Regions from separate parts of the Lacticaseibacillus parahuelsenbergensis genome, predicted to be linked through region 2. Evidence: predicted binding sites of a transcription regulator. Region 2 holds the regulator's gene; the other holds the start of a gene.
The links. The regulator LexA, encoded in region 2, represses DNA repair genes until DNA is damaged. The targets are predictions, from matches to a motif close to CNAACANNTGTTNG.
Positions count from the first base shown of each region.

Region 1: the regulator LexA is predicted to act here: its motif matches at 2,282-2,295, upstream of recA (recombinase RecA).

Region 1 covers NZ_CP132482.1:2,665,076-2,681,438, forward strand. Annotated here, with positions in the region: gene LACPH_RS12470 (aminotransferase-like domain-containing protein) at 1-763, shown strand, start outside; gene recA (recombinase RecA) at 1,034-2,227, opposite strand; gene LACPH_RS12480 (DUF554 domain-containing protein) at 2,829-3,527, shown strand; gene LACPH_RS12485 (DUF7679 family protein) at 3,604-4,077, opposite strand; gene LACPH_RS12495 (fructose-specific PTS transporter subunit EIIC) at 4,677-6,662, opposite strand; gene pfkB (1-phosphofructokinase) at 6,666-7,595, opposite strand; gene LACPH_RS12505 (MurR/RpiR family transcriptional regulator) at 7,720-8,472, shown strand; gene LACPH_RS12510 (DUF1542 domain-containing protein) at 8,705-16,363, shown strand, end outside.
Region 2 covers NZ_CP132482.1:688,944-705,306, forward strand. Annotated here, with positions in the region: gene LACPH_RS03230 (ArnT family glycosyltransferase) at 1-1,418, opposite strand, end outside; gene LACPH_RS03235 (GtrA family protein) at 1,405-1,812, opposite strand; gene LACPH_RS03240 (response regulator transcription factor) at 2,019-2,714, shown strand; gene LACPH_RS03245 (sensor histidine kinase) at 2,711-4,003, shown strand; gene LACPH_RS03250 (iron-sulfur cluster biosynthesis family protein) at 4,127-4,507, opposite strand; gene LACPH_RS03255 (hypothetical protein) at 4,496-4,720, shown strand; gene LACPH_RS03260 (nitroreductase family protein) at 4,739-5,398, shown strand; gene LACPH_RS03265 (L-lactate oxidase) at 5,450-6,556, shown strand; tRNA gene LACPH_RS03270 (tRNA-Ala) at 6,699-6,771, opposite strand; tRNA gene LACPH_RS03275 (tRNA-Ala) at 6,797-6,869, opposite strand; gene LACPH_RS03280 (permease prefix domain 1-containing protein) at 6,970-7,980, opposite strand; gene LACPH_RS03285 (PadR family transcriptional regulator) at 8,015-8,335, opposite strand; gene LACPH_RS03290 (SemiSWEET family transporter) at 8,509-8,814, opposite strand; gene LACPH_RS03295 (hypothetical protein) at 8,968-9,267, shown strand; gene LACPH_RS03300 (zinc-binding alcohol dehydrogenase family protein) at 9,309-10,334, opposite strand; gene LACPH_RS03305 (hypothetical protein) at 10,600-10,962, shown strand; gene LACPH_RS03310 (hypothetical protein) at 11,051-11,530, opposite strand; gene LACPH_RS03315 (AI-2E family transporter) at 11,523-12,689, opposite strand; gene LACPH_RS03320 (hypothetical protein) at 13,165-13,359, shown strand; gene lexA (transcriptional repressor LexA) at 13,486-14,112, shown strand; gene LACPH_RS03330 (hypothetical protein) at 14,213-14,674, opposite strand; gene LACPH_RS03335 (AEC family transporter) at 14,706-15,653, opposite strand; gene LACPH_RS03340 (flavin reductase family protein) at 15,675-16,292, opposite strand.

The DNA of each region.
Region 1 (16,363 bases), 1.1 Mb from region 2:
CAACGCTTTGCAACGAGTCTTGATGAGCCGTTCCGTCAAGTTCATCTACACGGTTCCGGATTTTCAAAATCCAACCGGCATCGTGATGTCGCTCGCCAAACGGAAAGCCCTGATTCGCTTGGCCAATCAATACGATGTGATGATTCTTGAAGACAATCCTTACCGCGATCTTCGCTACGACGGCAAGCCGTTGCCAACCATTAAATCCTTAGATACAGAAGGTCGGGTCATCTATCTTGGCAGCTTCAGCAAGATCCTCTCACCTAGTTTGCGAATGGGCTGGTTAGTTGCTGCACCGGAGCTTTTGAAAGAGCTGATCGCATTAAAAGGCGGCAGCGACCTGGAATCCAGCAACCTTACCATGCACGGCATCAATGATTACATGGAAGAAAACGATCTGGATGCGCACATCAAGCAGATTCAAGATCGCTACCGTGAGAAGAAGGATGCGATGGTCGCCGCCATGACCCGCTATATGCCGGCTGAAGCCCACTTCAACAATCCTGACGGTGGCTTCTTCCTATGGCTCACCATGCCGGCTGGTTTTGACATGGGTGCCTTCATGAAGCAGCATCTATTGCCGGAAAACAACATCTCCTATGTGCCATCGGCCAATCTATATGCGACCTCCGCGCAAGTCAACGGCGCCCGGCTCAACTTCACCGGCCCGACCTTGGATCAAATTGACACCGGTATCAAGGCATTAGGCGATGCTTTGAAAATGGCATTGCACCAGCCTACTCTGGTTGCCGAACAGGCTTAGTCACCTGACGAATCGTGTTGCTTAGGCGGTAAACTTTACAAAATGACAAAGTAACCATCACATTTTCGTCATACTTTGCCGGTAGTATTAGCACCATAGAAATGAGCCACCCACTCATTCCTAAACCCCAACCTAATTTTCATTTTTCTCCTCCAAAGAAAAAGATGATTGGCCCCCATCCGATCATCACCCCAAAAAAGGCCCGCTGCGTTTTGGCAGCGAGCCTTTTGTTGTGGACCGATAACTTTTCGAAACTAATCAACGTGATGCTTAAACTAACCGATCAACGCCAAAGCTTGATGGATCATCTTTCTTGTCATCCTGCTTTTCATCGGCCTCAGCTGGCTTTTCAGTCTTGGCTTCGTCGGTTGACTTGACGTCTTTTTTAGCGTCCTTCTTGTCGTCGTCCGTTTCTTCAGGCTTCTTAGGTGCGGCCTGTTCACGGATTTTGGCTTCGATTTCCTTAGAAATTTCCGGATGTTCATCCAGATAATGGGAGGCGTTCACAAGACCTTGGCCTAAACGCTCTTTGCCGTAGTTATACCAGGATCCTGACTTGGTGATGACATCAAACTTACTGTCTTTTTCCGTCACTAAGTTGATCATGTCGGTGTTGTGCTCAATCCCATGGCCAAATGACATCGTGGTTTCAACCGTCTTAAATGGCGGCGCCACCTTGTTCTTGGTAACCTTCAGCTTGCTGGCAAAACCGATCACATCTTTGCCATCTTTGACTTGCTGGCCCTTTTTAACCTCAATACGAACCGAGGCATAAAACTTCAAAGCGCGGCCTCCCGGCGTAACTTCCGGATTGCCAAACATCACGCCGACTTTTTCCCGTAACTGATTGATAAAGATCACCAATGTATTGGTATTGTTAATCGATCCGGCCATTTTACGCAGTGCTTGCGACATTAACCGCGCTTGTAAGCCGACATGACTGTCACCAATGGCGCCTTCGATTTCAGCCTTGGGAACCAAAGCGGCAACCGAATCAATCACGACAATATCCACGGCGGCAGATTCGATCAGCATTTCGGCAATTTCCAATCCCTGTTCGCCCGAGTTTGGCTGGGATAACAGAAGATCATCAATGTTGACCCCAAGTTCAGCCGCATATTTTGGATCCATCGCGTTTTCGGCATCAATATAAGCTGCCTTGCCGCCGGACTTTTGCAACTCTGCGATCGTCTGCAGTGCAATCGTGGTTTTCCCGGTACTTTCAGGACCATAGATTTCCACAATCCGGCCGCGTGGCAACCCGCCGACACCAAGCGCCAGGTCCAGTGAAAGAATGCCGGTCGAAACAACATCAACCTTCAGTTCCGGCCGATCACCCATTTTCATCACGGCGCCTTCACCAAACGCCTTCTTGATTTTCTGCAGCGCCTTTTCTAATTCGGTTTCGCGATCTGTGGTATCAGATTTTGTATTCGCATTCTTTGTGGTCGTTTTCTTCGCCATACTTGTCTCCTTAATTACGCGTCTATAACGCTTAAAATACACTAGTTACATTATCGAACATGCGTTTGTTTTTTGCAAGCTTTTCATTCAACAAAACGAATTTTTCTGCGTGCCAAATTGGTTTCCCTTCTATTTTACCTGAAGCAACCGGGCGATTGGGAAAAATCTGCTGTTATTGATGGGTTGAAAAGCGTTTGCTGGAGCAGGAGTCTGCGTGTAAGGTCCTCTAGACACAAATGGCAAAAACCCAGCCATTTGAGTTTAGCGGCCACGAGTTCCCTGCTGCGTCTCTGAAACGCGCTCGCAGGCCCAGAAGTCTGCGTATAAGGGCCTTGGGCGCAATGGCCTAAGCCCGGGCCATCACGCCCAAGGCCACTTATACTCCGACTTTTAACCGCGCCAGCTCACGCTCTGCTGAAACGCGTTCGCTGGGCCAGAAACCTGCGTGTAAGGACCTCGGGCGCAATGGCCAAAGCCCGGCCATCACGCCCGAGGCCGCTTACACTCCGGTTTCTAAGCGGCCAAGCTCACGCTCTGCTGAAAACATGCTATGATGGTTCGGTCAGTGATGGCAATCATACACACAAGGTGGAGAAAAACAATGATGTTCATGGGTTCCATTGTCAACGGCTTAACCATTATCGGCGGCGGTCTGCTTGGGCTGGTCTTGCACAATATTAGCGACAACGCCAAGGATACGATCACCAAAAGTCTAGGGCTTGGCACGTTTGCGCTAGGCATTCAGATGGCGTTGCAGACCAAAAGTTTCATTGTCATCATCATTAGCCTGTGTCTTGGTGGCCTGCTGGGTGAGTGGCTGCATATTGAAGACGGCATGAATCATCTTGGCCTCAAGCTGCAGGAGCGCTTTGCAAAAGGCAACAGCCACTTTGCAGAAGGTTTCGTCACGGCTACTTTAATTGCCGTCATTGGTGCCATGAGCATTCTGGGCGCGATTCAAGCCGGCGTTTCCGGTGATAACGCCACACTTTACACAAAAGCGGTCATGGATGGTTTCATGGCCATCATGATGACCGCTTCACTTGGCGTCGGTGTTATGTTTTCCGCCATTCCGGTTGTCCTGTATCAAGGTACCATCACGTTGTTAGCCAGTTTTTTAGTCCAATTCATCCCCAAAACCTTACTGGCGACGTCCTTGCGCGAAATCGGCGCGATTGGCGGCTTGATGATTCTGGGCATCGGCTTGAACCTCATGGACATCACCAAGATTCGGATCTCCAATCTCTTGCCAGGGTTGCTCGTTCTCCTGGCAATTCTGACTGGTCAGTACTTTTTATAAATTAGGTATCTAAAAAGCAGGCCGCCTTGACCTGCTTTTTAATAGTCTGTTACCTATTACTTTTTTGCGGCTCCGATCAGAAATTAGGAATCAATCCTTGCCGGCCGCTTTGAAAACGCCGATAAACCATCTTACAATGCCAGTCACGGATTTTGGCTAAAACGCGTGAGTTCGCATCGTGATACCAATAGCGCAGATCGTCTTTAATGTAGAGACGATTCAGCCATGCATGGTCATGCCGCAAAAACGTGAAGCTCTCAAGTAAATCCTGCTCACGCCAGACATCTGGCAACAAAAATTGGCTCCGCGTAAAGCGCTTTAACTGTCGTCCTGAATAATAAACCCGTTCAATCCGGCCGATGAAAAATGCGGTATGCCCTTTACCGACGTATGGCGCCATTGGTGCGACAATCAGTCCACCGCGCAGCCGCTCAAACCAGTCAGTTTGCGGACTTACCTTAATTGCATGCGTAACATCTTTTGGTAACCGGAAGTCCAAAACCAACCCATCCGGACGGCGAACCCGTACAACGATATGTTGCTTCTTCATGTTACCACCCCACTTACCTTGGCCCCTAAGGCGACTTGTACTGCTGAAAAAAGTTTAACACGAAATGTTCGGATTTGCATAAAGAACGTTTGTTTCGTTAATTAACCCTCCGCCAAACTAACCAACCTCGGCGACGCAAGCGGTGAATTCAAATGTGAACACAATCACCACAAAGATATAATAGAATATTGCATTTGCCTTCACATTTCATTCACACACTGTCGGTAGTATAAGAAACATAGAAATGAGCCACCCACTCATTCCTACAAACCCCAACCCAACTTTTTCATTTTTACTCCTCCAAAGTAGAAATCGTCGATCGTCCCCCAAACGATCAGACACCCCCAGCAGACCGCCCACCCAGCGGTCTGCTTTTTTTGAGCGTGAGCTGGCGCGCTTAGGAGACGGAGTGTAAGTGGCCTTGGGCGTGATGGCGCTCTTTGCCATTGCGACCAAGGTCCTTACACGCAGGCTCCTGCGCCAGCGAACGCGTTATAGAACACGAAAGTCCACCTCCTTATTTGCCGCCAATAGAACATCACCCAACGCAAAAAAGCCTCCCACATCATCGGGAGACTTTTCCGCCTACAAACACACACCTACCGCTTAAACAACGCATACAAAGCATCCGGCGTCCGCGCCGCCTGAAACGCCTTGACAAAATCCTCATGCGTCAGCAACTTCGCCGTATTCGACAAATACTTCAAATGACTACCGCTATCATGCTCCGGAATCAAAAACGAAATCACGGCTGTCACCGGTTTACCATCAAAAGTCTTCCAATCAACCGGCTGTGCCAAATGCAACACCAGCATTGCCGACTGCTTAATCGTGGCATCCTGAGCGTGCGGAATGGCGATGCCTTTTTCCATCCCAGTCGAACCTTCCTCTTCCCGCGCAACATACTTTTTGAAAATGGCATCGGCATCCGTAGCAAGGCCATTCTTAACCGCCATGTCCGCCAAATAGTGTAAAACATCGTCACGCGTTTTCGCAGGTACGTCAACTTCGATATTTTCCTTACTCAAAATGTCACTCGGGTCAAAAGTTTCGTTGGCCTGATCATCGACCGGCGCCGGCTGGTTGCGTGCCGGGTCAACCTTCACCGGTGCCGCCGTCGCATCGTCTGCAGCGCCTTCTGTTGCCAAAGCCGCTTCAACCACGCCGGTTTTCACGCCGCGTTTTCTAGCAGAGCGCCCGGCAATCATGGCTAAAAGAACGCCTGAGGCAGCAGCACCGACCAAGATCCAGGCGACCCAGAGAAACGGCTTGTTCACCAGTGGCAAAACGATGAACCCGCCATGGGGTGCCGGCACTTGAATGCGCGACATGTACGTCAGCACTGCCGCGATCGCTGAGCCGACCATAAAGGCAGGAATGTTCATCAGTGGATTTTTGGCCGCGAACGGAATTGCGCCTTCGGTAATATGCGTCGACCCTAGCAAAGCATTGACGTAACCGGCACTGCGCTCGTCACGATTGTAAGCTTTAGGATTCAGCAAAACCGAAATCGTGGTTGCCAGTGGCGGCGCAATGCAGGCGGCTGACACGCCAGCCATGAAAAAGTAATTACCTTGTGCGAGTAATGCGGTACCTGTCAGATAGGCAGCTTTGTTAATCGGCCCGCCAAAGTCGGCAGCACACATGACACCGACCACGACACCTAAAATAATCGGGCTGGAACTTTCAAGTCCTTTTAACCACGCCATCAAGCCGAGATTCATCGCCTTCATGGGCGTGTTGATCAGATACATAATCGAACCGGCAATGAAAACCCCTAATACCGGATAAAGGAAAATCGCTTTTAAGCCGCGAAATTCCTTGTCAGGCATAAAGGCAAACACTTTTTGTAACATTAAAATAACCAGTCCGGCCATGTAGCCACCGACAATTGCGCCTAGGAATCCGGACCCGTTGCCGCCGTTGTAAGCGATCATCCCGACTGCCATGCCGACAATTAAGCCAGACCGCTTCGCCACGGCTTCACCGATGTATGCTGCTAAGACCGGCACCATCAAGCCCATCGCTGCACTGCCGACCGCATTGAGCATGGCCGCGAATTGGTTGTATTCGGCATTCTTCGGGTCAGCCGAGTAAATCCCCCAGAAAAATGAAACAGCGATCAACACCCCGCCGGCAACCACCAGCGGCAGCATGTGCGAAACCCCGTTCATTAAACTGGTATAAATCTTGTTGCCAATGCCGGCAGTGCTGGTTTCAACGTTTTCATCGGCACTAGCCTTGGCTGTCCCGCCTTTTGGCATATAAACCGGCGTACTGTCACTTAAGGCTTCCTTGATGAGTTTGTCCGGCTCACGGATGCCCGCTGCCACCGGAACATTGACCAGCGGCTTACCGGCAAACCGATCGGCGTCCACATCAATGTCCGAAGCGATGACAACCCCTTTGGCCCCTGAGATCTCAGCTTGCGTCAACGGATCATCCACGCCGGTCTGTCCGTGTGTTTCCACTTTGATCGTTAGGCCCATCTTTTTGGCGGCCTGTTCCAACGCTTCTTGCGCCATATAAGTATGCGCGATGCCGGTCGCACAGCCGGTTGCCGCAATCAAATCATATTTTGCCATTCTCTAACCCTCCAGTTGCTTGATTTCAATTTGCGTCAATAATTCATCTGTCTGGGTAAAATCCGTAATCCATGCGCGCCGGGCCGTGTCACTGCCGGCCGCAATCGCTAATTTCAAAGTGGCCGCTAAATCTTGCTTTTGATACAACCCGGCTAAAAAGGTGCCGAGCATGGTGTCACCTGCGCCTGCCGTGTTGAGCACGTCAATTTTAGGGGCGTTACCGACCAGCGTGACCTCATGATTCATGAACAACGCTCCGGCAGCACCCAATGAAACCAAAATGTTCTGTGCTCCGGCATCCAGTGCGCGATGACCTAAAGCCACCATGGTTGCCAGATCAGCCGCGCCGGATTGAGCAAACCAGCTCATCAACTCCGCATCATTTGGCTTCACTAACAGTGGCCGATACGCCAAAGCTTTGACGGCTTCAGGATAGGCACTATCAATGATCAACTGAAAACCTCGCTCCTGACTCAAGGCGCCCAGTTTCAGCAAAAAGCTTGGTTCAATGCCCTGCGCAAAACTGCCCGAGACGCAGAGCCAATCTTCAGCGCCAAGCGTGGTCAGTTGTTGATATAATTGTTTTAATGTTGCCGCGCTAATTTGGGGACCAGGATTGACCAGTTTGTATTCCGTGTTGTCACTCACGACCCGCGTAAACACATTAATCCGGGTAAACCCGGCATCTTTATAAAAATGATTGCGAATGCCCTGCTGCGTCAAAAAGTCGGCAATATAATCCAACGTAAAGCCACCGCCCACGCCAAGCGCGACATTATCTACTCCGCGCCGCTTCAAGATACAGCTGACATTGACGCCTTTCCCATTCGCCTGAATATCATAACTATCTGTCCGATTCACCGTATTGGGCGCCATTGTCTGGGTTTTAATAAAAAGATCAATGGCGGGATTTAACGTCAGGGTATAAATCAAATTAACCGCTCCTTCATGTCATTCGGTTTTGCTTATTTCTATGTTAACCGCTTTCATGCGAAAAGAGTTTTCTGCTTTCAGCGATTTTGGTACCGGATCGAAAATGTTTTTCAGGAGGTTGTTTATGGCCACACTCAGTCCAACAGAAGCGTATCTTTGGGATTACATCGAAAACCACCAGCAGACAGTCGTCAACGCCTCGATCACACAGTTAAGCGCCGCTGCCAATGTGTCGCCCGCCACCATTGTCAGAACCATGAAGAAAAAAGGCTTCAACGGCTACACCGAATTTCGGCATGACTTGTTGAAACGCATTGGCGACGCTGAACCTTTTGGCATCCTTGATCAGGTGGATGATCAGATTAAAAAAGTGATTATGCAAAATCAAATCGAGGTGCACAACACCCTCGACAATTTAAAAGTTTCCGTCATTGAAGATTCCGTGCAATTGCTCGCCAAAGCCGAGATCGTCCTGGTACTCGCCCGCGGCTTGTCAGAATCGATCGCTTCTGAGATCACGCTAAAACTTCAGCTGCTTGGCAAGTATGCCGAATTTTTCAGTGATCCCAACATTATTCAAACCATTGCCGGACAGATCAGTCCAAAAGCAGTCGCCCTCACGATTACCTTGAACGGTGAAACGCCTGAACTCGTCGCCGCCGCCAAAACGCTGGCAGCACGCGACATCCCGCAAATCATTTTGACGACCAACGCCGAAGCGCCCATTGTCCAATACGCTGATGAATTATTTGTGGGCTATAAATCAAAGGCCGCCTATTTTGACAAATATGAAGTGGCTTCGCGTTTGCCATTGCAAGTGATGAGTCGGATTTTACTGGATAGTTATGTGGTGCGGAAGCGGAAGCAGGCGCATTGATCACGTTCTGTCGTTTTTAAAGACTGAACATTCAACATACTAAAAATTCAGTCGAGCTACTTTTTATACCAGACATGCAGCTATTTTTAAATAACATAAGTTTGTTAATCTACAAGTCTCAACCAATTGCAAAAATTGTCTTGTTCAATTGATAATATATGCTATGCTAATTGCTAAATCAGGTTGTAACGCGAAAATGTGTCAGACCTAATACCATTCAGGAGAAACAAAATTGGACTCGAAAGTACATTACAAACGCTACAAAAGCGGTAAGTTCTGGATAACCGCACTGATCTCAGTCTCGTTTAGCATCATCGGCAGCTTAGCCGTTCCACAGCTTTGCGAAGCCGTTCCCGTTTACGCAACTTCAATAACAGATGTTTCAATTAAGGTTGGACCTAATGAGTTTTCCCAGTATTTTAAACTCAGCGGTTCAGCCTCTTTTTATCCCAAAGATTCAAAGACGCAAGTGCAACTCACGCCTAACTTACCCGATCGAACAGGGAGCGTTGCCTTAAACACCAAGATTGATATGAGCCAAAGCTTCACACTCAAGGGCCGGTTGTATCTGGGCGATGACCCGGACGGCGCTGATGGGGTTGCTTTTGGATTCGCCGATACGAAACCCGGTGTGCTTGGTGATGCCGGAAATGCTTTTGGCTTAGGTGGGCTAAAAAACGCTTTTGGGGTTAAATTCGATGTGTATTATAACGGCGTTCGGACAGAGGGAGCTTTGCCAGATGTTTATCGCGCCAACCAAATGAACGTTATCTACACGGACGACGCAAAGGGTAACATAGTAGCTGGCGTCGACGGTGGCGAAGGCGTGAGTCACGCTAAAATTCAGGGCGCAAACGGCCAATACTCCGAGTTGATCGTCAATTACGATGGTGACAACCGGATCATGACCGTCACTGGAAGCGGTGCGACGATTAAATTCAATGCAGCACCCTATATCAAAAACGATCAACTGTCGATGTTCATCTCCGGGTCAACTGGCGGCAAAATGAATCAACACGTGTTCGACTTTGAATCGTTTAGCTTTACCCCGGGATTAGACACGGTGAAAGAAAACTTAAAAAACAATCTGACCCCCACGATCACCGCACCTAAAAACGCTATTAATCAAGATCCCACATTGACGAATGCGCAACGCAAGCAATTGTGCGATGCGATTGATCAGGCGCTTCAGAACGGAAAATCCGCGATTGACCAGGCGACTAAAACCGGTGATGCCATTGCGGCTTTCGATACGGCAAAGGCCAAAATTGACGACATTCACAAATCCGGTCCGCCCCTAGCCGATCAAAAGGCGACACAAAAGCAGGCGTTGAAAGCCAAGCGTGATCAGATTGCCGATGTAAGTTATAAAGATTATGCGTTAACGATGGCTGAAACGAAGCAACAAACGCTCGCTGCTGATAAGGCCTTGGCAGACGCAACAGCGGCGGTTGATGCGGCCAGTGATGCAAACGGCATTAGTCAAGCAGCGGAAAACGGCCTGAAAAAAATTGCTGCGGCCTATCAACCAGGCGTGCCTTTAGCTGACCAAAAAGCCGCCCAAAAGAACGCACTCGCCAATGCAGCAACCAGTGCTAAGCAAACCATTCAAAAAGACCCGACTTTGACAACTGCACAGAGGAAAAAGCAATTCGGCCTCGTTGACAATGCCGTGACAGATGGGGAAACCGCCATTGATGCAGCCAATACTGCTGATAAAATCAACAAGGCTCTTGCAGCTGGTAAAATCAGCGTCAATCAAGTGCATCAATCCGGCGTACCCTTAGCTGACCAAAAAGCCGCAAAGAAGCAAGCATTGAAAACCAAGCGTGATGAAATTGCCGACACTAGCACCAAAGATCTGACACTAACAATGCAAGAAACGAACGATCAAATTGCCCAAGCCGACAAGGCACTATCAGCGGCTAATGCAGCCATTGATGCAGCAGCCGAGGCAGATATCGTCAATCAAGCGGCAGCAGACGGGCTACAAAAGATTACCGACGCTTATCAACCGGGAGCCTCTTTAGCTGACCAAAAAGCGACACAGAAAAAGGCCTTGAAAGCCGAACGCGACCGAATTGCGGACGTGAGTTATAAAGATTATGCGCTAACACTTGCTGAAACGAATAAACAAACCAGCGTTGCCGATCAGGCACTAGCCGATGCCAGTGCGGCCGTTGATGCAGCAGCAAGTGCAGATGCCATCAACAAAGCGACCGCTAGCGGCCTGAAGCAAATCGCCGCGGCCTATCAACCTGGGGTTCCCTTAGCAGACCAAAGAACCAAGCAAAAGCAAGCATTGGCAGACACAGCTACCAAGGCCAAGCAATTCATTCAAAGTGATCGAACTTTGACAACTGCTGAAAAGAAGACCCAACTTGCTAGCGTTGATACAGTGTTAAAAGATGGCGAAGCTGCCATTGATGCAGCCATTACTGCTGATAAAATCAACAAAGCCGAAGCAACTAGTGCGTCTGCCATTTTAAATGTTCATCAACGCGGAACCGACCTCGCCGATCAAAAAACTGCTCAAAAACAAGCATTGAAAACCGAACGCGATAAGATCGCGGACATCAGTTTTAAAGATCTGACGTTAACGATGGCTGAAACCACTCACCAAACGGATACGGCCGATCAGGCGTTAGCAGCTGCCGAAACGGCCATTGATGCTGCCACTGATGCGGATGGCATCGTGCAAGCAGCCGATGATGGCCTACAAAAAATCACGGCCGCCTACCAACCCGGCATCCCGTTAGCTGATCAAAGAGCCGCACAGAAAAAAATGCTGGCAACCGAAGCCGCCAACGCTAAGCAAACGATTCAAGCCGATCCGACTTTGACAACCGCAGAAAAGCAAACGCAACTTGCGAGCGTTGATACCGCTTTGACAGATGGCGAAGCGAGCATTGACGCTGTTGGCAATGCCGACAAGATCAACAAAGCTGCGGCAGCCGCCAAAGACAAGATCAACAAGATCCCGCAATCCGGGGTCGCCGTTGCCGATCAAAAAGCAGCGCAGAAAAAGGCGTTGCAAGCCAAGCACGATAAAATCACTGATGTCATTAATCAGGATCTGACACTGACAAGTGAAGCCCAGAAGCACCAGATTAGCCAAGCTGATCAGGCTTTTTCTGACGCCAGGGCGGCTATCGATACAGCTGCCGATGCAGATACCATCAACCAAGCTACCGAAGATGGTTTAAAAGCAATTGCTGCGACTTATCACCCGGGAACGCCATTAGCTGACCAAAAAGTTGCGCAGAAACAAGCACTTAAAGCTGAACGCGATCGAATCGCCGAGGTCAGCAACAAGGACCTCGCGTTAACCATGACCGAAACGAATCACCAAATCAGCGTCGCCGATCAAGCCTTGACAGATGCCAGTACAATCGTTGATGCCGCGGCGAGTGCGGACGCAATCAACCAAGCAACCGCAGACGGCCTCAAAAAAATTGCCGCCGCATATCAACCCGGCGTTCCGTTAACCGACCAAAAAGCCGCGCAAAAAAAGGCCTTGGCAAATGATGCCGCCAATATTAAGCAAGCCATTCAAGGCGATCCAACGTTGACAACCACGCAAAAGGCCCAGCAAGTCGCCAACGTTGACACCGCCTTGGCTGATAGTGAAACTGCGGTTGATACAGCGAAAACAGCTGATGCCATCAACAAGGCCGTGGCCGCTGGCAAAACGTCTATCAGCAACGCGCACCAACTCGGCATCGCCATCGCCGATCAAAAAGCTGCGCAGAAGCAGGCGTTGACTTCCAAACACGCTGAAATCACTGATGTTATCAACAAAGATCTCACGTTAACGAACAAAGAAATGAAGCGGCAAATAAGCCAAGCTGATCAGATGCTAACGGATGCCAAAGCAGCAATTGATGCTGCTGCCGATGCAGATGCCATTAACCAAGCGGCTGATAACGGGCTCAAAAAGATCACTTCAACTCATCAATCAGGCACACCGCTGGCTGATCAAAAAGTCGCGCAAAAGAAAGTGTTGGCCGATGCAGCCGATAAGACCAAACAAAGCCTTCAAGGTGATCCGACCTTGACCACGGCGCAAAAGCAACAACAACTTACTAGCCTCGACGCTGCCCTAGCTACTGGCGAAGCCAACATTGACGCAGCAACTAGCGCTGACGCCATCAACACAGCTGCAGCGGCGGGTCAGGCCAACATCACCAACGCCCACCAATCCGGAGCTGCCATTGCCGCTCAGCAAGCCCGCCAAAAACAGGCCCTACAAGCCAAACAAGCTGCCGTGATCGATCGCATCATCCATGACCCAACATTGCCGGCCACGGAAAAGAAAACTCAGACTGCGCTTGTTGATCAGGCTCTTTTAACTGGTAAACAAGCCATTGATGCGGCGGTGACCGCTGATGCGATTCAGCAAGCCGCCACCGTCAGTCAAGACAACATCGACAAAGCCCATCAATCCGGAATGGCAATCGATGATCAGAAGGCGGCGCAAAAGGCCCAGCTCACTGCGCAATCCAAGCAAGTTGAACAAGCCATCAAAGATACGCCTACTTTGACCACTGCCGAAAAATCTACCCAACTTGACGCAGTCGCCAAAGCCTTGACGACCGGGCTGAACAATATCGATGCTGCTACCACCGCCGACCAGATCAACGCCGCGACCGCGACTGGCAAAAACAACATCGCAGCAGCGTATCAAGTTGGCCTTCCTTTGAATACCCAAAAAGGCAACAAAAAGAAACAGCTTAACAACGCCGTCACCCAAGCCGAGCAAACTATCCAAGGTGACGTGACTTTGACATCCGCTGAAAAGCAGCAACAACTCGATAAGGTTGCTCGTACCTCCAAAACGGTTAGCGATGCAATCGATAACGCTAAGACCGCAGATGCTATCAATGCAGCGTTTGATGCCGGTAAAGTCGATATTGGAAAAGTCCACCAACTCGGCACACCTTTAGCTGATCAAAAAGATGCCCAAAAACAGGCACTGGCCAATGAGCTCGCTAAGATTCAGCAAAATATTCAAGCCGACCCAACCTTAACCACTACCGACAAGCAGCAGCAAAGCGATCATGCAGAGGCAGCCAAAACGGCAGCTGCAAATGCCATTAACAATGCCAAGTCAGCCGACGCCATCAACGCCGCGTTTGACGCTGGCAAAGCCAACCTGGCCACCACTCACCAACCCGGCGCCGCAATTGCCGCTCAGCAAGCAGCCAAAAGACAGACACTGAATCATACGCTCGCCAAGATCAAGCAAGCTATTCAGCACGATGCCACCTTGACCAAGGCCGAAAAGCAACAGCAAACCTCCTCAGCTGATAACGCAGGTCAAACGGCGGCAACAACGCTCGATGCTGCCAAAACAGCTGACGCAATCAGTGCCGCGTTCAACGCTGGCCAAGCCGCCATTAAAAAGGCGCATCACCCAGGCAAAGCCATGACAGATCAGAAAGCAGCGCAAAAACAGGCGTTAGATAACGCAGCAGCTAAAATCATCCAAGCGATCCAAGGCGACGCCACATTAACGACTGCCCAAAAACAACGACAAGTCGATGCCGCAGCCAAGGCAGCACAAGCAACGGCCGCAGCCATTGACACGGCAAAATCCGCTGATGATATCAAGGCAGCGCTCGTCGCAGGCCAAGCCACCATCGCCAACGTTCATCAACCCGGCAGTCCGATCGCCGCGCAACAGGCTACCCAAAAACAAGCGCTTGACCAGGAAGTAGCCACCACCCATCAAGCCATTCAGCATGATGCCACACTAACGGCTGCTGAAAAGAACCGGCAATTCGCTGCAGTTACCACGGCCAATAAAACTGCCCAAGTCGCCATTGATGCTGCCAAAACCGCTGACGACATTAACGCCGCGTTTAACACTGGCAAGACAGCCATTCACCAAGCGCATCAAGCCGGCAAACCTATCGCTGACCAGAAAACCACCCGCAAACACTCACTAGCCAGTGAGGTTCTTAAAGTTACCCAAACCATTCAAAGCGACCCAACCTTAACGGCGACCGAGAAAAGCCAGCAAGCCAATGCCGCTGCCAAAGCCGGAGAAACGGCCAAAACGACCGTTGAGGCGGCCAAAACTGCTGATGACATCAATACCGCATTTGCTGCTGGCAAAACGGCCATCGCCAAGACTCATCAACCTGGCACCGCCATTGCCGATCAACAGGCCGTGCAAATTCAAGCGCTGGCTCAGGCAGCCGCCAAAACTGCGCAGGCCATTCAAGCAGATCCTACTTTGACAACTGCCGAAAAACAGCAGCAAGCCACCGCGGTCACCAATGCTCAGAAAACGGCGCAAACCACCATCACGGCTGCTAAAACTGCCGATACAATTAACGCAACAGCGGCTGCCGGCCGCATCGCCATCAACAATACTCACCAAGCCGGCACCGCGATTGATCAACAGCAAATCACCCAGATCCAGGCAATCGCTGATAAAGTTGCAACTGTCAAACAAGCCATTCAGGTAGACGCAACCCTCACAACTGCGGAAAAACGCCAGCAAATAACTGCGGTCAACCAGATTGAAAAAACAACTCAGGTCGCTATTAAGGCTGCGGCCACCGCTGATGCAATCAACACTGCCGCTACAACCGGAACAGTTGCTGCAGTCAACGCCCATCAAAGCGGGCCATCCCTTGCTGACCAAAAAGCTGCTCAAAAGAAGGCCATTAGCTCCGTATCTGCTAAAGTCAAAAAGGCCATCCAGGCTGATCCGACGCTAACCACACCGGAGAAACAGCAGCAACTCACGGCTATCGCCAAAGCAGAAGCAACTGTCCTTGCCAACATCGATGCTGCCACGTCAGCAGATACCATCAACGCCGCATTTGATGCTGGCAAGACTGCGATCACCAATAGTTACCAGACTGGCACCCCGCTCGCCGATCAGAAAACGGCCATGAAACGATTGCTGGTTTCAAAGGTGGACCGCACCAAGCGAAGCATCAAAGACGACCCCACGTTAACGATAGTGGACAAGTGGCAACAAACCGCGGCCGTTGACAATATTGATCACACCATCCAAGCCATTCTCACTACTGCTGCTACAGCTGATGCCGTGCACACAGCAACTACTGCAGGTATGACCAACTGCACCAACGCCTATCAAGCCGGCCTCTCTATTACCGATCAAAAAGTACAACGTAAGCGAGAGCTAGACGCTGTGACTGCTAAAGCCGTTCAGACCATTCAAACTGACGTCACCTTAACCCCAACGGAGAAAAAAGCACAAACCGACGACGTTCATCAGGTTAATCAAATAGTCGTAGCGGCCATCAATGCAGCACAGAAAGCCGATGCCATCAACGCCGCTTTTACGATCGGTAAAATTGGCATTAACAGTGTGCACCGAGTTGGCCAGTCGTTGGAAATCCAAAAGACGCACCAAAAACAAGCAGTAACCAATGCCGCGAATAACGCTCAACAAACCATCCAAAGCGATCCAACGCTCACGGCTGCAGATAAAACACAACAAATTGCGGCTGTTGGCGAGACAGCAAAACTTGCTGCAAATGCGATCGACAAGGCCACCTCCGCCGACACGATCAAAATTGCAGCCACTAACGGCATCATCGCTATTAACAATGTCCACCAAGCCGGCACGCCGATCGCTGATCAAAAGGCCCAACAACCGACGCCTGATGTGGCAACGATCGCCACAGACAATCAAGCCATTGCCGATAACACTGCGCAAATGGTCACAGAGAAGTCCGAACAGTCTAGTACTGTTGATCAAACCGCCCAACAAGCTGAAGCTGCTCTCGACGCAACACCGACAGCCGATGCCATCAACAAAGTACTAACAGTCAGCGAAGCTACACCGGATCAGCCGCATCAGCCAATCACGTCCTCAACTCCCCAAAAAGATGCTGAAGAAAAGGTG
Region 2 (16,363 bases):
AGCAAATGATTTTGCTGAGTGGTTGTTTGATACCATTTACGCTTGCGATCGAGATAATAAGCAAATGCACTGATGAAGCCGATTAAAGCAGCTGGGACTAACCAACTGATTTGTGGGCCAAGGTCGGATTGGAGCAAACGTAACGGGCCAGCAGTGCCAATTGCAAAGGCACCACCGCCACCGCCGCCAGCGCCACCAGCACCACCTTTACGGCCGCCCGGAGCACCGCCGCCTGTACCGGGTCCGCCTTTGAAGTTACCTTTTTTGAGGTTGGCAGGCATTTTCCCGCCGGTAGCTTTTTTGGTTTTGACAGTTGCCTGCTGCTTTTTAGTCCCAGTTGGCGGCGTGGTTGTTTTGGTCTTGGTTCCGGTTTTAGCCTTCGTGCCGGTTGGCGGGGTACCACCTTGGTTGTTGCCGGTACCCGGTTGACCGGACGTGCCTTTAGTCGACTTGCCACCTGGTAGATTGCCGGTCTTACCGGTTGCGCCAGTTGGCGGTGTTCCGGACTTTCCTTTGGTTCCTGTAGGCGCAGTCCCGGTTTTACCTTTCGTGCCAGTTGGTGGGGTGCCACCGGTCTTGGACTTGGAATTATTCCCCATGCCTGGGAAAGCTGCGCCAGTACCGGTTGTCTGACCTAGTAAGCGTTCGGTACCGTTATAGCCAAAAGCCAATTCCATTTCCGAGTTGGTTTCAGAACTGCCGACATACGGCCGTTGACTCGCAGCAGTCGAATCAACCTGCATTGGCCAGGCTAGTGTGGTAACCGCCATGGCGACAGCCGCAATGCCTAGTGTGGTAAGGCGGCGCCAAAGTTTCTGGTTCGAGGCGAGCCAGTAGAAAAGCAATAGGGCCGGCAAAATCATAAAGGCCTGAAGCATTTTAATATTGAACGAGACGCCAATTAAGGCAAAACTGACAACCACCAACCATGGCTTGCGGGTGCTAATGGCCTTCATGAGGCACCAGCTAGCAAGCAGTAGGAAGAATTGTAAGGTGGCGTCCATATTGTTTGTCCGCGAATCCGCAACCACAATCGGCATCAAAGTGAGTGCCAGTGCGGCTAGTCGCGCTGCCCAGGCATTAAAGCGTGGCTTGATCATGTTGTAGATTAAGGCAACGCTGCCGATGCCGAACAAAATGGATGGTAGGACAACTGACCAGCCATGAACCCCGAAAATTTTGGCGGAGATGGCCATAAACCACAGTGCGACCGGTGGTTTATCAACTGTAATAAAGCCAGCGGGATCAAAAGCGCCGTACCAGAAATTGTGCCAACTTTGAACCATACTGGTAATGGCGGCGGTGTAATAATCATTGGCATTGCCTGCTTCCCATATGTTCCACGCGTAAAGAAACGCTGCGAGAATTAAAATGCCAATGAGCCACCAATCAACCGTCCATTGTCTAATTTTTTTCATGTGCCGTAACTCCCTTTTCTCGGAATACCCAGAACTTACTTAAAAGGAAGTTCGTCGGGACAGTAACCATAAGCGAAAACATCGGTGCTAAAGGCTTAGGTAAACCCAAAGCATCATTCCAGAAGCTGGTCAGCACCAGACTTAAAATAAATGTGAGGCCATAAGAGAAATAGTATCGCGGCGCTACACTTTTAAGTTGGCGATGATCTTTGACTTTGAAAACCCAGGTATCATTGAGGAAAAGTCCCAAGATGGACGTTAACCCATAACCGACACCCATTGCAGCGGTCGGATTGATCAATTGGTATAATGTCAGATAGATCAAATAAGTCAAAATGGTGTTGATCCCTCCGACGAGACCGAAGCTAATGAATTGTTTCAGCTTTAGGCGCATCGTATCGCTCCCTTCCTGATGAATGGGACTAGTATGCGATGTGCAGCATAAATTAACCTTAAAGGCGGTCGGATTTTTTCTTAAGAAGGTTTTATGGTTGGCGTGTTAGGCTGAAATAGTGGCTGAAGTGATTGAAGTATAATGCGGCTACTGGTGTAGATTTTTAATCGCGCCAGTTCACGCTCACCAAAGGTAGGAGTATAGAAATGACGGTTAAACCAAAAATTCTTGTCATAGAAGACGATCCGGATTTGAATGAAAGCATCGTTGACTTCATTCGGGACTTTTCCGAACCTGAAGCCGCGTTAACTGGGGCAGAAGGTTTGTATCAGGCGGAAGAAGGCGTGTTTGATGCGATTATTCTGGATATTATGTTGCCAGAGCTGAATGGCTTCGACTTGCTCAAACAGTTGCGCGCCAAGCAGGTGAAAACGCCGGTGCTTATTTTGACGGCCAAGGATGCGCTTGCCGATAAATTGCACGGGTTTGAATTAGGCGGGGATGATTACCTCACCAAACCGTTTCACCGAGAAGAACTCATTATGCGGCTCAAGGCGTTGTTGAAACGCACTGGACACTTTTTTGATGATGATGGCTTAACTGCTGGGCCATACGAAGTGTATTTAAATCGCCATGAAGTGCTGATCAATGGGCAACCCGTTTCGTTAAATGGTAAGGAATTCGACTTGCTCGTGTATTTGCTGCAGAATCAAAAAACCATTATCACGAAAGATCAGATTTTCGATCGACTTTGGGGCTTTGACTCCGAAACCGCTGTGAGTGTGGTTGAAGTTTATATGTCGAACTTACGCAAAAAGTTAAAACCGCTGAAAGTTGACGGCTGGATTAAAACCATTCGCAATGTTGGCTATATTTTTCAAGAACCGGAGGGCCGTGAATGAATGCAGATAAAGGAATTAAGCGGCAGCAGCGGCGCTTGTTTGTCGGTCAGCTGCTGAGTTTCGCCGGACTTTTCCTGGTGCTGGGATTTATCGTCTTTTTTCTGTATGAACGCTCGGTTTATCAAGACATTGACCATACGTTAGAGCAGCAAAAGACCATGATCATCAAACCAGCGACAGGGATGACGACGCCCAGCGCGCCACGGCAGCCGGGAGGAAGTCGGCCGATTTCGTTTCGGATGAATATGGTCGTCTTCAATAAAAAAGGCAAAATCATTAATCAAGCCATGCTTGGCGAACGTTTTTATGCGTATTTCAAGAAACTGAAATTGGATCGGCAGGCGCTTAACAAACTACAGACTTTAGCGACCTCGACTGGCACATTTCGAACATTGTTGGTTAAAGTGCCGCAGACAGTTGCGGATCCGCAGTATGCCGGTCATTATGTACTGATTTTGCAGAACACCGATGCCCAGGAAGCAGCTATTCGCTCGTTTCGGCAGGTTTTGATTGTGACGATTATTTTATTCTGGGCGTTGGCATTGGGGTTATCTTATTGGTTATCGACGCGGGCAATGCGGCCGATTGTGCGGTCGTGGCAACGGCAACAGGATTTTGTTGCGGATGCCGCCCACGAATTGCGGGCACCGCTGGCCGTGATTCAAAGCAAACAGGAATCTCTGCTGACAAAACCGCAAGCCACGATTATCGATGAAAGCGAAGCAATAGCGACTTCATTAGGCGAGACCAAGCGTTTGCGGCAATTGACCGATGATTTGTTGACGATCGCCAAGGCTGACAGCAACACCATCGAAATCGAGTTAACTGATCTGCGTTTTGATCAAGCTTTAGCGCCACAGCTGGCGTCTTATCATGACATTGCTAAAAGTCAGGACAAGTCCTTCACGACCAAGCTGCCACCAGAAGGCCATGCCTGGTTTGATGCCGCCCGAATCAAGCAATTGCTGGTGATTCTGCTAGACAATGCCTTCAAATACACGCAGGCAGGTGATTCAATCTGGGTTGAAGTCACGCAAACGCCGCGGGACTGGCAACTGATTGTCGGCAATTCAGGACCGAATATTGCCGATGCCGACAAATCCCGAATTTTCGAACGCTTTTATCGCGAAGATGCTTCGCGCAGCCGGCAAACCGGCGGCAGTGGCTTGGGGCTGGCCATTGCGCGGTGGATTGTCACCATTCACCATGGTCGGATTGAGGTCAAAGACGTTCATCCCCACGGTGCCTTATTTGTTGTGACGCTACCCAATAAACCGCGTGGGGCTTAGCTGCCAAATGATGGCAAACGAAAAGCAGTCGTTTCCGAAGCTTGAATTAGCTTTTGGAACGGCTGCTTTTAAATTTCAATCACTTTTTAAACAACGTTTGGTGACAAAATCCTGATACGACGATTAACGGGCTGGATTATTGCGAACCCCATTGGCTTCCGTGAAATCGATAAAGCCCATGTTCGTATCAATATCGCCGCCATCACCGCTTAAAATCAACGTATTAAGTGTCTTATTGAAGTGAACATTCATATTCGCATTTAAATCTTCTTGTGAGTAACCCTTGATCAGAATCGGCCCGAGGTTGCTATCAATTTTTGTATCATAGTCGGTTGCCGGATCACTGGCTTTGACAACATTCAGTGAAAACTGCACCTGCATATGAATCATAGCGTGCTGTGAATAAGGGCCAACGCCGTCTTCAAAGGTCAAAAGCAGTTTCTTGTCCGGATCCAAATGAGGCTTGATCTTGTCGATGGCACCTTCGTCAAAATGAATTTGCATGCAATCAACTCCCTTCGCCGTAAACATAGGCTGATTAGGAAGCAAAAGCAACTGATTCGACTCGGTGATTGGCTCAACGACGCTGTGGATGCGGTGTTACTTGGGATGATGGGTGAGAAGTTGCCGGTGTTCAGTCACCCGCCGCATAGCATGGAGAATCCTTTGATTATGGACTACATTATTTCGATGAAAGCGATTAATATATTTATATAAGAAATGAGGTAATTCAAAATGACAGATACAGTAGCAGCACCAAAGTTAACGAACAATGATTTGGGCAATGTGATGTTTGACCGTCATTCGGTCCGGAAATTTGATCCCAACGTCAAAATCAGTCGGGATGAATTGCAGGAGATGATCAAGCAGGCAACCACCGCACCCTCAGCATGCAATTTGCAATCATGGCATTTTGTCATCATCGATACACCGGAAGCAAAAGAAAAGTTGAAGAAGGCGGCCATGAAGTTCAACTATCCGCAAATCGATACGAGTTCCGCGATTATTTTCATTGCAGGGGATAAGCAATCGCATGAAGTTTATCGCGATGTTTGGACTAAAGTTTACAAGGCCGGCAAGATCAGCAAAGAAAAACTCGACCAGATTTTCAATACGTTCTTGCCACTTTATGAACACGCTTCACCGGAGTTCCTGACCCTAGATGCAACCATTGATGGCGCGATGGTCGGCATGCAACTGCTTTTGCTGGCGCGCGCTCACGGGTATGATGCCAATCCTTGGTCTGGTTATGACTTTAAAACAATTATTCCGACGTTGGGACTGGATCCAAAACGGTTTGTGCCAGTTATGGCGATTGCAATCGGGAAAGCAGCGGAAAAACCGCTGAAAACCGACCGTTACGATGTCAATCAGTTAATTGACTACTTGGCATAAGTCGTTGACAAACCATACGATCCGATCTCAAGGGAAAAGAGGAAACAAACAATGATCGATGCAGTTAAAACCGATCCTTTCGGTGAAGTAAACGCGATTGACGTGTTGGATCTGGCAAGCCTGGAAGGCCGCGCAGAGAAGGTGCTCGGTCGTGGCGAATTTGGCTACATTAGTGAAGGCTCCGATGATGGCTATACAATGCGCCGGAACACCACCGCGTTTCAAGATGTGGAGATGCTCCCGCGTGTTTTACAAGGCGTTGAAAAACCAGATCAGTCAACAACCTTCATGGGCGCTAAGCTGGCTTCGCCGTTACTGACGGCACCCATTGCCGGAAACACGCTGGCCCATTCGAGCGGTGAACTGGGTTTGGCAAAAGGCGCAAAAGAAGCCGGTATTATGATGTCACAAAGTACTTTTGCCTCCAAACCCATTGCCGAAACCGCTGCAGTCAGTGATGGTGCGCCTTATATGTTTCAGCTATACATGCCCAAAGACTGGTCATATTGCGAATACTTGCTCGATGAGGCCAAAAATGCCGGTGCGTTGGCGATTATTTTGACAGCGGATTCAACACTGGGCGGGTATCGCGAAAAAGATGTCATGAATCATTATCATCTGAAAGGCCGACTAGCCAATCTAGAAGGCTATAATAGCGGTCAAACCGGTGTTGGCGCAGGTGGGTTGTTCAAAGAATCCATGCAAAAACTGGATTTGGCACTTATCGATAAACTTGCCAGTTACTCAGGCTTACCCATTATTATCAAAGGCATTCAGCATCCTGATGACGCAGTTGCAGCCATAAATGCAGGCGCAGCAGGAATTTATGTTTCCAATCATGGTGGCCGCCAACTAGATGGTGCCCCTGGAGCGATTGAACAGTTGCCAGCCATTGCAGCTGCGGTCGATCATCAAGTACCGATTATCTTTGATGGCGGCGTGCAGCGTGGAACGCATGTGCTCAAAGCCTTGGCACTTGGCGCAGATCTTGTCGGCGTTGGCCGGCCATTCAGTTATGGCTTGGCGCTTGGCGGCTGGCAAGGCGTTAAGGCGGTAGCCGACCATCTGAAAATGGAAATCAATATTGCCATGCAGCTAACCGGATGCCAAACGATTGAGGACGTCAAACGGATGAAACTTAAGACGCGGTTTGCTTAATGGATCAGCGGGAACCCTTACGAATAGGCACCAGCAAACGGAACATACGTAGCCATTTTTGAGAGCCCGCACCCGTTGCAACTTCATACCATGTAAAAAGCGCCACACATGAAAGCATGTCTTTCGTGTGTGGCGCTTTTTCTGGATCTTAACGGACTTGAACCGTCGACCTCCTGCATGCCATGCAGGCGCTCTCCCAGCTGAGCTAAAGACCCGCTAATTAAGTAGCTTCAAAGCTAATGGATCCAAACGGACTTGAACCGTCGACCTCCTACATGCGAAGCAGGCGCTCTCCCAACTGAGCTATGGACCCAAAACACAAAGACAATTGTACTGAACTTCTGCGGTTGTGTAAAGAGGATTGTCCTTGATACATGGTAGAGGGTTGCCACCCTTGCTATAAACGGCAAATTTTATAAGGATTCATCTCGCCGAGCGATTAGTGAAATGATGATATTTTGGCATGCACCGCCGATGATGAAGATGACCCAAGAATAGGTCCATGTGTGAAAAAGGAAAGAAACTAAGAAGTAGGTCACTAGGATAAGGGGCCAGTAAATCTGACGGAAAAGCGCGATGTCTTGGTTAGTGCGTTGATTGCGGTGGTGCTGTGACGTGTGGAAGTTGTCGCGATGGCTATGATGAAGGTGTGGCTCAGGATCCGGCACAGCTGTTACGTCAGTGTAGCGCTTTATTTGCGAATAATTGATGGCGACATACACAATTAAGTAGGTTCCTAGTCCAGCAATGATGAGGAATAAGGCACCACCGGCATCGTCGCTGATAAAATGTGATAAGTAAGTGGACAGAATTGGTGGGATCAACGCGACAATACAAATCATTATGCCCACGATTAAACCTGCAGAAAATTGCCGCTGATACGTATCGGTTGTTTCTTGGGCAAATCTTTTGGCGCTCTCAGACAAGGGCCGGCCATTGAGCCGCTTCTTTTGGAGGCTAAACATGCTGCCGGCCCAAATGAAGAGCCCTACTGCGACAGCATCGAGCAGAAACATGCCGATGATGCCGAAGACCTCAAGCGAGGAATCCGTTGTATAGGCGGGCAAGGCGACGCTGATACAACAAAGTAAAACACCGAAGGCAATTTGCGTTGCAAACCGGTCGGCAATGTGCCAAAAATGACTGAGCTCCGTTTCAGAAACTGCATTATCAGGTTCCGCAGTTGCGTCGGTATTTGCTTGGTCAGCCTGAGGGGCTAGTCCTAGATCCTCCCGTAATTCATCAACGGAGCCAAAAGCACGAATGACGGCACCAATTGCGGTTTCTTCGCTTTTACCCTCGCGCAACAAATCGCGATAATAATCGCGCATATTGGCAAGCATGTCGGCTTTGGCTTGGCGCGTTTTCGGGTTATCCGGAAAAGAAGCAAATAGACTGTCTAAATAAGCTGTAATTGTATCCATGGGCGATCCTCCAAGGTTCAATTTTGACAAGCAATTAGTTCAAAAATAAATCGACCACATGCTTAACCTGATGCCATCCCTCGACCTTCATAGCAAGAAAAGCGCGGCCACTGGGGGTGATGCGATAATAAGTGCGGGGTTTACCGTTCGTAACATCACCCGGATAAGCTTCAATATAGCCGTTTTTGCTCAAGCGAGTGAAGGCGGCGTAAAGTGTGGTTTCGCGAATCATATACTGGTCATGGGTGCGCTCGCGGATTTCTTTGCCAATTTTGTAGCCATAAGAATCACCTTGTTGCAAAATGGCAAGGACGAGTGCGTCGTTGTAACCACGCATGGCATCACTACTGATCACGGCGCTCCTCCTTTTGCGAGTTTTATACTGGTGTGCGCGAGAATACAGATGAGACTCATCTTGATTTTGCTGGCTGATTACTTCATCTGTTGGAGTAATATTAACATGATGTAACCATTAGGTAAAGCAAAAAAACACCTTCCTATCAAGAAGGTGTCGTCAGATTTACTTGATTAGTGAACAAAAACCGTGACAAAGGTGATTAAACCAAACAGGATCCCGGGTACATTGGCGATGATGATCGGCCAATCTTTGGCAGGTTTCATCCAGCCATAACCGGTCCACAGGGTAGCGTTGATCATTGCCACCAACGGCTGAATCGGATTCACCGGTGTTCCAGAAAAGTTAGCCATGATTTCCGGAATGTAAGAAACATACATTAAAATACAGGTAAAAGTTGCCAGTCTGCTGAGGAGATTAAGTCGCTTTGCTTTAACGGGGTCAATACCACTGTGATATTTTCCATTGTCAGCTTGCATCAAAAATGCCTCCTTTTGGAATAAAATAACCGTAACACGATCGAACGTGAAAACCAAGGAAGACATTAACGTGTGATAGAATCAAATAAGCGGCCTGACTTAGGTTGGCAGCTTATTTGATTTTTCTGAAAATGAATGAAATGAGGGAACATCATGGCAGAACAAGAAGCAGATACGGTCACACGCGTGCAAAAACAAGAAGGCGCCGATGCCATCATGGATAAGGGATTTGTGACCGAACGGGATATTCCCGAAATGATGGCGGCGTCTTGGAGTGAAAAGCTATTGGCGGCGATTAATGACGAATTGCGGTTGCGTACTGTTAGCAATCGCGCTGTGTTACAACGGTTCCATTATTATATGGGCGATGGCTCAATTATTTATGATCCGGGACAACTTAACTCGGAAGGGGCCAAGATTGCGTTGCAACACGCATTAGGTTTCCGGAAGTAGTGGACATTCGACGTGCAATGGCTAACGCTTGAAAACTGGTTTTAGTCGCTAAAGGCTCCGGTTAAAACGACTTTGCCAACCATGTGACCATCTTCAACGAGTTTGGTGGCAGCTTTTAAGTTGGCAACATTAATGCCGGTAAATTCTTTGGTCACTGAAGCTTTAATTTGGCCGTCTTGATACAACGTCAAGAGCTTGCTGAGAATCGCACCTTGCGTGGCAGTCCGATAGTCGAAATCGGTTTTGGCAAACATGTACTCATAGTCAAAACTAGCCGCTTTGTCTTTGACAACGGCCAGATCAAGACCGCTTTGGGGACCAACAATGCAGCCGATGTGGCCAAAAGCACGAATTAACTGACTCGCGGTGGCAAGATACGGTTCCGGATGATAAAGCAAAGCAACGCCGTCAACGGTTTGAACGCCAGCCTGGTGAACCTGACTCACAAGATCTTTATGATAATCAAGTGGCGTTGCAACGCCGTGGGCCCGCAACCAGTCATGATTTTTAGGACTGCTGGTTGCCAAAACATTTAACCCGCTCCATCGCGCCAGTTGACTCAGCATCGAACCGACGCCACCGGCACCGTTAATGGTCAACAACTGCTGGCCTTTGTTGGCATTATATTCCGGGATGAAGCCCATTTTTTCAAAAAGCAGTTCCCACGCGGTCAAACCGACAAGCGGCAGTGCTGCGAGATCAGCGGTGGGTGCTTGTTTCGGCGCTAATGCGATCAGATCGGCGTCCACTGCCTGAAATTGTTGATCACTGCCGGGCTTGCGGGTAGTTCCGGCATAGATGACGCGATCGCCAACGTGGAAGGCAGTGACGGCAGAGCCAATTTGGATAATGGTGCCGACTGCATCGTACCCGAGAATCTGTGGCGTTGTTTGTCGTGGTGCGGTTTGGCGGCGTTTGGTGTCAACCGGATTAACCGAGACCCCAGCCACTTGTACAATGACTTCATTGGGTTCCGGTGTTGGTACTGGTAGCGTGAAGCTTTGAAAGCTATTGGGTTCAGTAATGGGTAGACCTTCAGTGAAGCCGATGGCAATATTTTTTGGCATCTGAATCGTCCTTTCGTTTGATCGGTTATCTGTTGCTATTGTAACCTTTTTATTAAGAGAGTTGGAAATGCAGTGGTTATTTGGTAAAATGTGCAGGATATTGTAGAAAACGCGTTCGCAGTCGCAGAAATCTACATGTAAGGGCCTCAAGCCTAAATGGCCACAGCCCAGCCATTTAGGCTTGAGGCCACTTACATGTAGATTTCTAAACGCTCCTGCCCACGCTCTCATAAAAAAGGACGTTCAATGACGAAGGAGGCAGCTCGTGAAAAAATTGAGTACAAAGCGTGAATTGATCGGCCTGATCGTTGTTTTGGTTTTGGCAGCGGCAGGCTTTGCATTCTTCGCGTGGTATACGATGCGGCCGGATGATGTCATTGGTACCATTGCAACGATTAGTTTCGGCATTGTTTTGGCTGCCTTGATTGGTATTGCGTTATTTTTGGATGCGGCGGCGACAACTCGGTGGCGCCGATTCTGGGTCGATCTTTTGTTTGCGGCGCTGATGTTGGCGCTCATCGACTACTTCTTCCTCGATACGACAACGCCGTGGCAGATGCTGATCGCCGGTGCCGGATTGGCATTAGCACTGGTTGCACTGCTGGCCATTAGAAAATTAGATGAATAAACGGGCTTTGTCCCGGCTGATCAATGATAAAAACGCCTCGGAAAATTTCCGAAGCGTTTTTTAAGTGGCAGCAATGGTTAGTTCGCGATTAGTTCATCCGCTGCACAGTAACCGGGACTGTTTTAGGAAGTACTTTTGTTAATTCAGTCATCAGGTTCTGAAGACTTGCCTGAAACGTTAGCCGGACCATGCGGCGCTTACTAAGGGCGAAAACCGCAACGACCCATTCCTGGCCATTAGGCAGACTGACAGGTGTCAACGTGATACTGGACATGTTGGTGTACGGAATAACCCGGGCCAGCAACCCATTTGCAATGAGTCGCGTTGGGGCCAAGCCACCTGTGCCCGCCATAATGGATAACACTAGGAAGATTGAAATGAACACAATATACGGCATGTTGTTGACGCGGGTTGTCATGAACCAAAAGCCAAGCAACACCGCCCAAACGAGTTGCGAAACCGCATAACGTGAAGCAAAATTGATTTTATGTTGCCAATACAGATAATAACCGGCGAGTGCAATCAAGACGACATCAAGGCCGATTAGTAAAACATCAAAACTATTCATGAGGGACTCCTTTTTGATCGACATCATCAGTGGGACTGTCAGATTCGTACAAACCGGAAACCTGCTGGTACCAACTGAAGAATCGGGTCACGACAATTTTCAAAACGGCAAAACCCGGGATGCCAAGGATAACACCGACTAAACCGAAGAGATTGCCGGCCGTGAGCAAGACCACCACGATGGTAATGGGATGCAGCTCGAGCTTGCTGCCCATTACCAGTGGCGAAATAAGTTGCGTTTCAATTAGCCATTCAATGAAGAAAACGACAATGACCGCGAGAATCATTTTTGGCGACGTCAACGCGCCCATGATAAGTGGCGGGATCATTGCCAGTGCCGAACCAAAGTAAGGAATTAGGTTCAATGGGCAAGCCAGCAAGCCGAAAATCAAGCCATAACGCAGGCCAATCACCGAATAACCGATCATGAACATAATGGCCACACACAGCGCAACCGTGATTTGGCCCTGAACATATGAACCGACTTTTTCATTCATCTCGTGCAGCATTTGTTTCACGGATCCACGTAACTTGGTGGGGATAATATGCAGCACCATCGGCGTGAACTTGTCGCCGTCTTTAAGCATGAAGAAGAGAATGATCGGTGCTGTCGAAATCGTGATGACAACATTGCCGACAATGCCAATCAGATTTTGCAGCTGCGAGATGGTACCGGTGACGAAAGCACCTTGCTTGCCGGTGAAGAATGTTTGAACTTCGCTGGCGATGTTGTTGAGGTCATGTTGCGATAAAACATTTTGCTTATCATTCAAATCATCCAGCCATTTACCGATTTCCGTAAAAATTTGCGGCGCTGAATCAACGATGCTGGTGATCTGGTTGCTCACCGCCGGAATGAAACGCAATAGCCCCCAGACGAGAAGACCGATCAAAACGACGAATAGTAACGCGATCGCCCAACCGCGATGCAGCCCGGTTTTTTCAAGGCGATTAATGATCGGAACTGTCAAATAGAAGAGAATACCGGCGAAAATGAACGGCGGTGCGATGATACCGAGAAAATCGACCACAGGCTGGAACACCCAGGCAATTTTGGTAAAAACAAAAATAACCAGCAAGGCCAAAAGCAGGTCAATTAAGAAGACCATGAACTTGTTGTTGATGAAGCGGCGGTAGAACCATGAGTCGGTACGTTTCACAGGCGATCCTCCTCTAAGGACGTTAAAGGTTATGACGCGATTTAATCAGCGATGTCATTGGTAACCTTTACAAAAGACGACAAGTCGAGCATGAGATCTGTGGTGAACCAAGAAAAACTTCGACGTGCAGTTGCCGTTTTTTACAAGGCAGCTGATTGCACGCGAGTCATTTTTTTCGAAGTTTCTACCCGCCAGACGTCGGATGCTTCTGTATAACAATGATACTAGACTAGCCATGATTTTTCGAGGCTCGGGTTAACTAAAATGGTCAGAAGAAGGTATCGACGCCGTTACAATAAATTTACAAAAACGCCGATTTGCCGTTACAAATATTAAAAATGCCTAAATAAGGGCATAAAATGTAAATTTTACATATACAAAAGCTTTACAAATCAAAAAAATCAGGTATGATAAAGTCATAACCAAAACGGTGAGTCAATGTCGGTTTTACCGATACGGAGAGGAGTGACCCCATATGAATTTACTTCGCGGGGCTAAATGGACATTAATAACTCTGACCCTGGTCGCAACATTGCTGTTATTTAGCAACTATGCGACGGCCGGCATCTTGTTGATGGCTCTGGATATTTTCCTAAGCTTCTTCTATGCAGTCATCAAGAGCAGATGTGATCGGCGTCAGATGCATAAGATGCCATTATTGCATAACTAATTTGATGAAATGATCCGCAGCCGTGATGACTGCGGATTTTTTCGTGTAACGACGGCGAAAATGATTGCAAACGTTCGTTCGGTTTGGTATGCTGAGTGTAACAAATGAGAACGGAGCGGTGAGCGGATGCCAACACAAGCGAGTCAAAAACGTTGGAAACAGATTTTACAAACCATCTATGACGCAATCGAGGATCATGGGTATCCACCCACGGTTCGCGAGATTGGTAAGTCAGTTGGCCTTAGTTCGTCTAGCACCGTCGCAGCATACTTAGAGAAGCTGTTGGCCGCTGGATTAATTGCAAAAGACCCATCCAAACCGCGCACGATTGAAGTGACTGCAGCAGGACGCGATTATATTGGCGTTCAGGCAGAAGGCATTCCGATTGTCGGGACTGTTGCGGCTGGGGTGCCGATTACCGCTATAGAGAATATCGATGACTATTTCCCGGTGCCGGATGACCTACCATACTCGGCCGATGAGCTGTTTATGCTTCGGGTTCAAGGCAGCTCCATGATCAAGATCGGGATCCTTGATGGTGATCAGATTATTGTCAAGAAGCAAAACGACGCCGAAAATGGGCAGATTGTCGTGGCGATGACCGAAGAAGATGAAGCCACCGTCAAGCGCTTTTACAAAGAAAAGAACGGCATTCGCCTTCATCCGGAAAATGACGATATGGAAGACATGTTTTTCCCGGATGTGACGATTCTCGGTATCGTTGTGAGTTTGTATCGTCCTGCGCTTGTATAAGTGCCAGTAATAATAGACCAAGCTAAAAAAGCATTTGCCGCGTACATTCAATTGAGTGTGCGTGGCAAATGCTTTTTTGTTGAGGTGACAGTCGCTACCATCAAGGACGGTTAAGCTGATCAAGGTCATCTTTTGGTACCTTTTTGTAAAATGGACCATCCGGAAGCTGCTTCAATAATCCTTTTTTGGTAAGTTGGAATTGAACCGTGTTGCTGGTGGCCTGGGGTTGGGCTTTGCCGGTGAAGGTGAAGATTCGCCCTTTTAAAGTCAGTTGGGCCGCAAAGATACCTTGATCCGTACTTTCAAAATCACCGTCTTGGTTTGACAGCGTTTCGAGGTAATAGCCACTGGTGGACGACAACACGCGGATCGCTTTCTTTTGGTCATCCTGTTGGACAAATGCGTGACCGACCAGGGTGGACAAGGTTGCTTTAGGCGCAGCTTTTTTTGCTTTTTTCCGGGCTTTTGCCGGCTTTGATGTCCGTTCACTGGTGGTTGACCGAGTTGATGATTTGGCAGTCGGCGTGCCTTGAGAACAACCACTCAAGATAAGTAATAACATGAGCCAGACTAATTTTTTCAATGGCGGTCTCCTAGTGAATGAATTGAATGCAGGTCATGACGATGGGAATGACGATCATGGATAGAAGCGTGGTTTCCGTGACCATGATCGCAGCATAGTCAGCGTCGGCGTCATAAAGTTTCGCAACCACCGGCGCATTGGTCATGACTGGCATGCAGGATTGCAGGATGAAGATTTGCTTCATCAGCGTCGGCACTGGTGCAAAGGCGACCAGTGCCGTCATCAACAGTGGGGCAAAAAGAAAGCGGCCGCTGAAGATACCGAGTGCTTCCTTGCTGAGACGCAGTTGGCTCCACCCGGCTTCGTGTAAGGCGATGCCGATAAAGAACATGGAGCCCGGGACCGTCAAATCGCCGATATAAGTCAGATCAGACATCAAAAAAGTCGGCAACTTGATATTCAGCAAGACCAACACAATTCCCAACATGAAACCCAGTAAAGGTGGGGAGAAAACTTTCCCCAAAGCCTTTTTAAGGTTAAAGCGGGCTGGTTTGGGGCCATCGCCTTGAATAAGGTAGACGCCGATGGTCCAAAAAATTGTCGTGTTGGCCATGTAATAGACCAAGACATAAGGCAAACTGCGAGGACCGAACAAGGCCAGGTTAACCGGCAGGCCGATAAAGACCGTGTTGGAGTTGAAAAACATGGACTTAAATGTGCCTTTTCGCGACTTTGGAACTTTTAACAGGTAACACACCAAAAAGGACAACGCGAAAAGCATCATCATGGACAAGACCGGGAACAACAAGTTTGGCAATAACCGCAGCAGCATGCCGGCCGTGAACTTCGATGCGATGGTCACGATCATATAAGCAGGCAAGGCAACTTGGGTGACAACTTTGGCAATGACTTTACTCGAATGGTTATTAAACCAGCCGCGGGCGGTCAGAAAATAGCCGAGAATGATCAAAATGAGAATTTCCAAAACGCCAAAGACGCTTGAGATAAATGCGGTCAAATACCAACACTTCCTTATAAATTATTTTGGCCGCCGTAACGTAAAAGTTTGACCAAGTTCGGCATAAGTAGGACCGGCGAGGCGAGCTACCGGTGCTAAAGCGGCAGGATTAATGTGTAAGCTTGGCAAATCGAGCACCGTATCGGCAAAGTGGAACTGCCGAACTTCCAGAATAAAGAGATCCGTGACGATCACCCCGGCACGATCACGAATCGGTACATATTGATAAAGTTGCGTTTCAAAGCGAATACGCGCGGCTTGCAACCCAGGCACCTGAATTTCAGTACTGGCCACCAATGGCAGATCAATCAGGTTCAATTCACTTTGATCCGGTGTTAAGCGGGCAGCAGTTTGATTCATTGCCTTGGTGAGATCGATGCTCACCATGTGCACGACCGCTTCATGGCGGGCCAAAAGATTCGCCGCCGTGTCTTTTGGCTGCTGGCCATCACGCAAGATGGACACAGATAGCAATGGCAACTGATTGGAGATGCCGGTTGTAAATGAAAATGGCGCCAGGTTGATGACGCCGGCCGTGCTTTGCGTCGTGATCCACGCGATGGGGCGGGGAATGATGCTGCCAGACAGCAGTTTGTATTGCTCGCGAGGTGATAGCTTATTGGCAGATAAGTTGATCATAATAGCCTCCGGTGGCTGGTGAATAAGAATCATGAAAATGCTGGGGGACGTAAAAGGCACGCCATGACTGC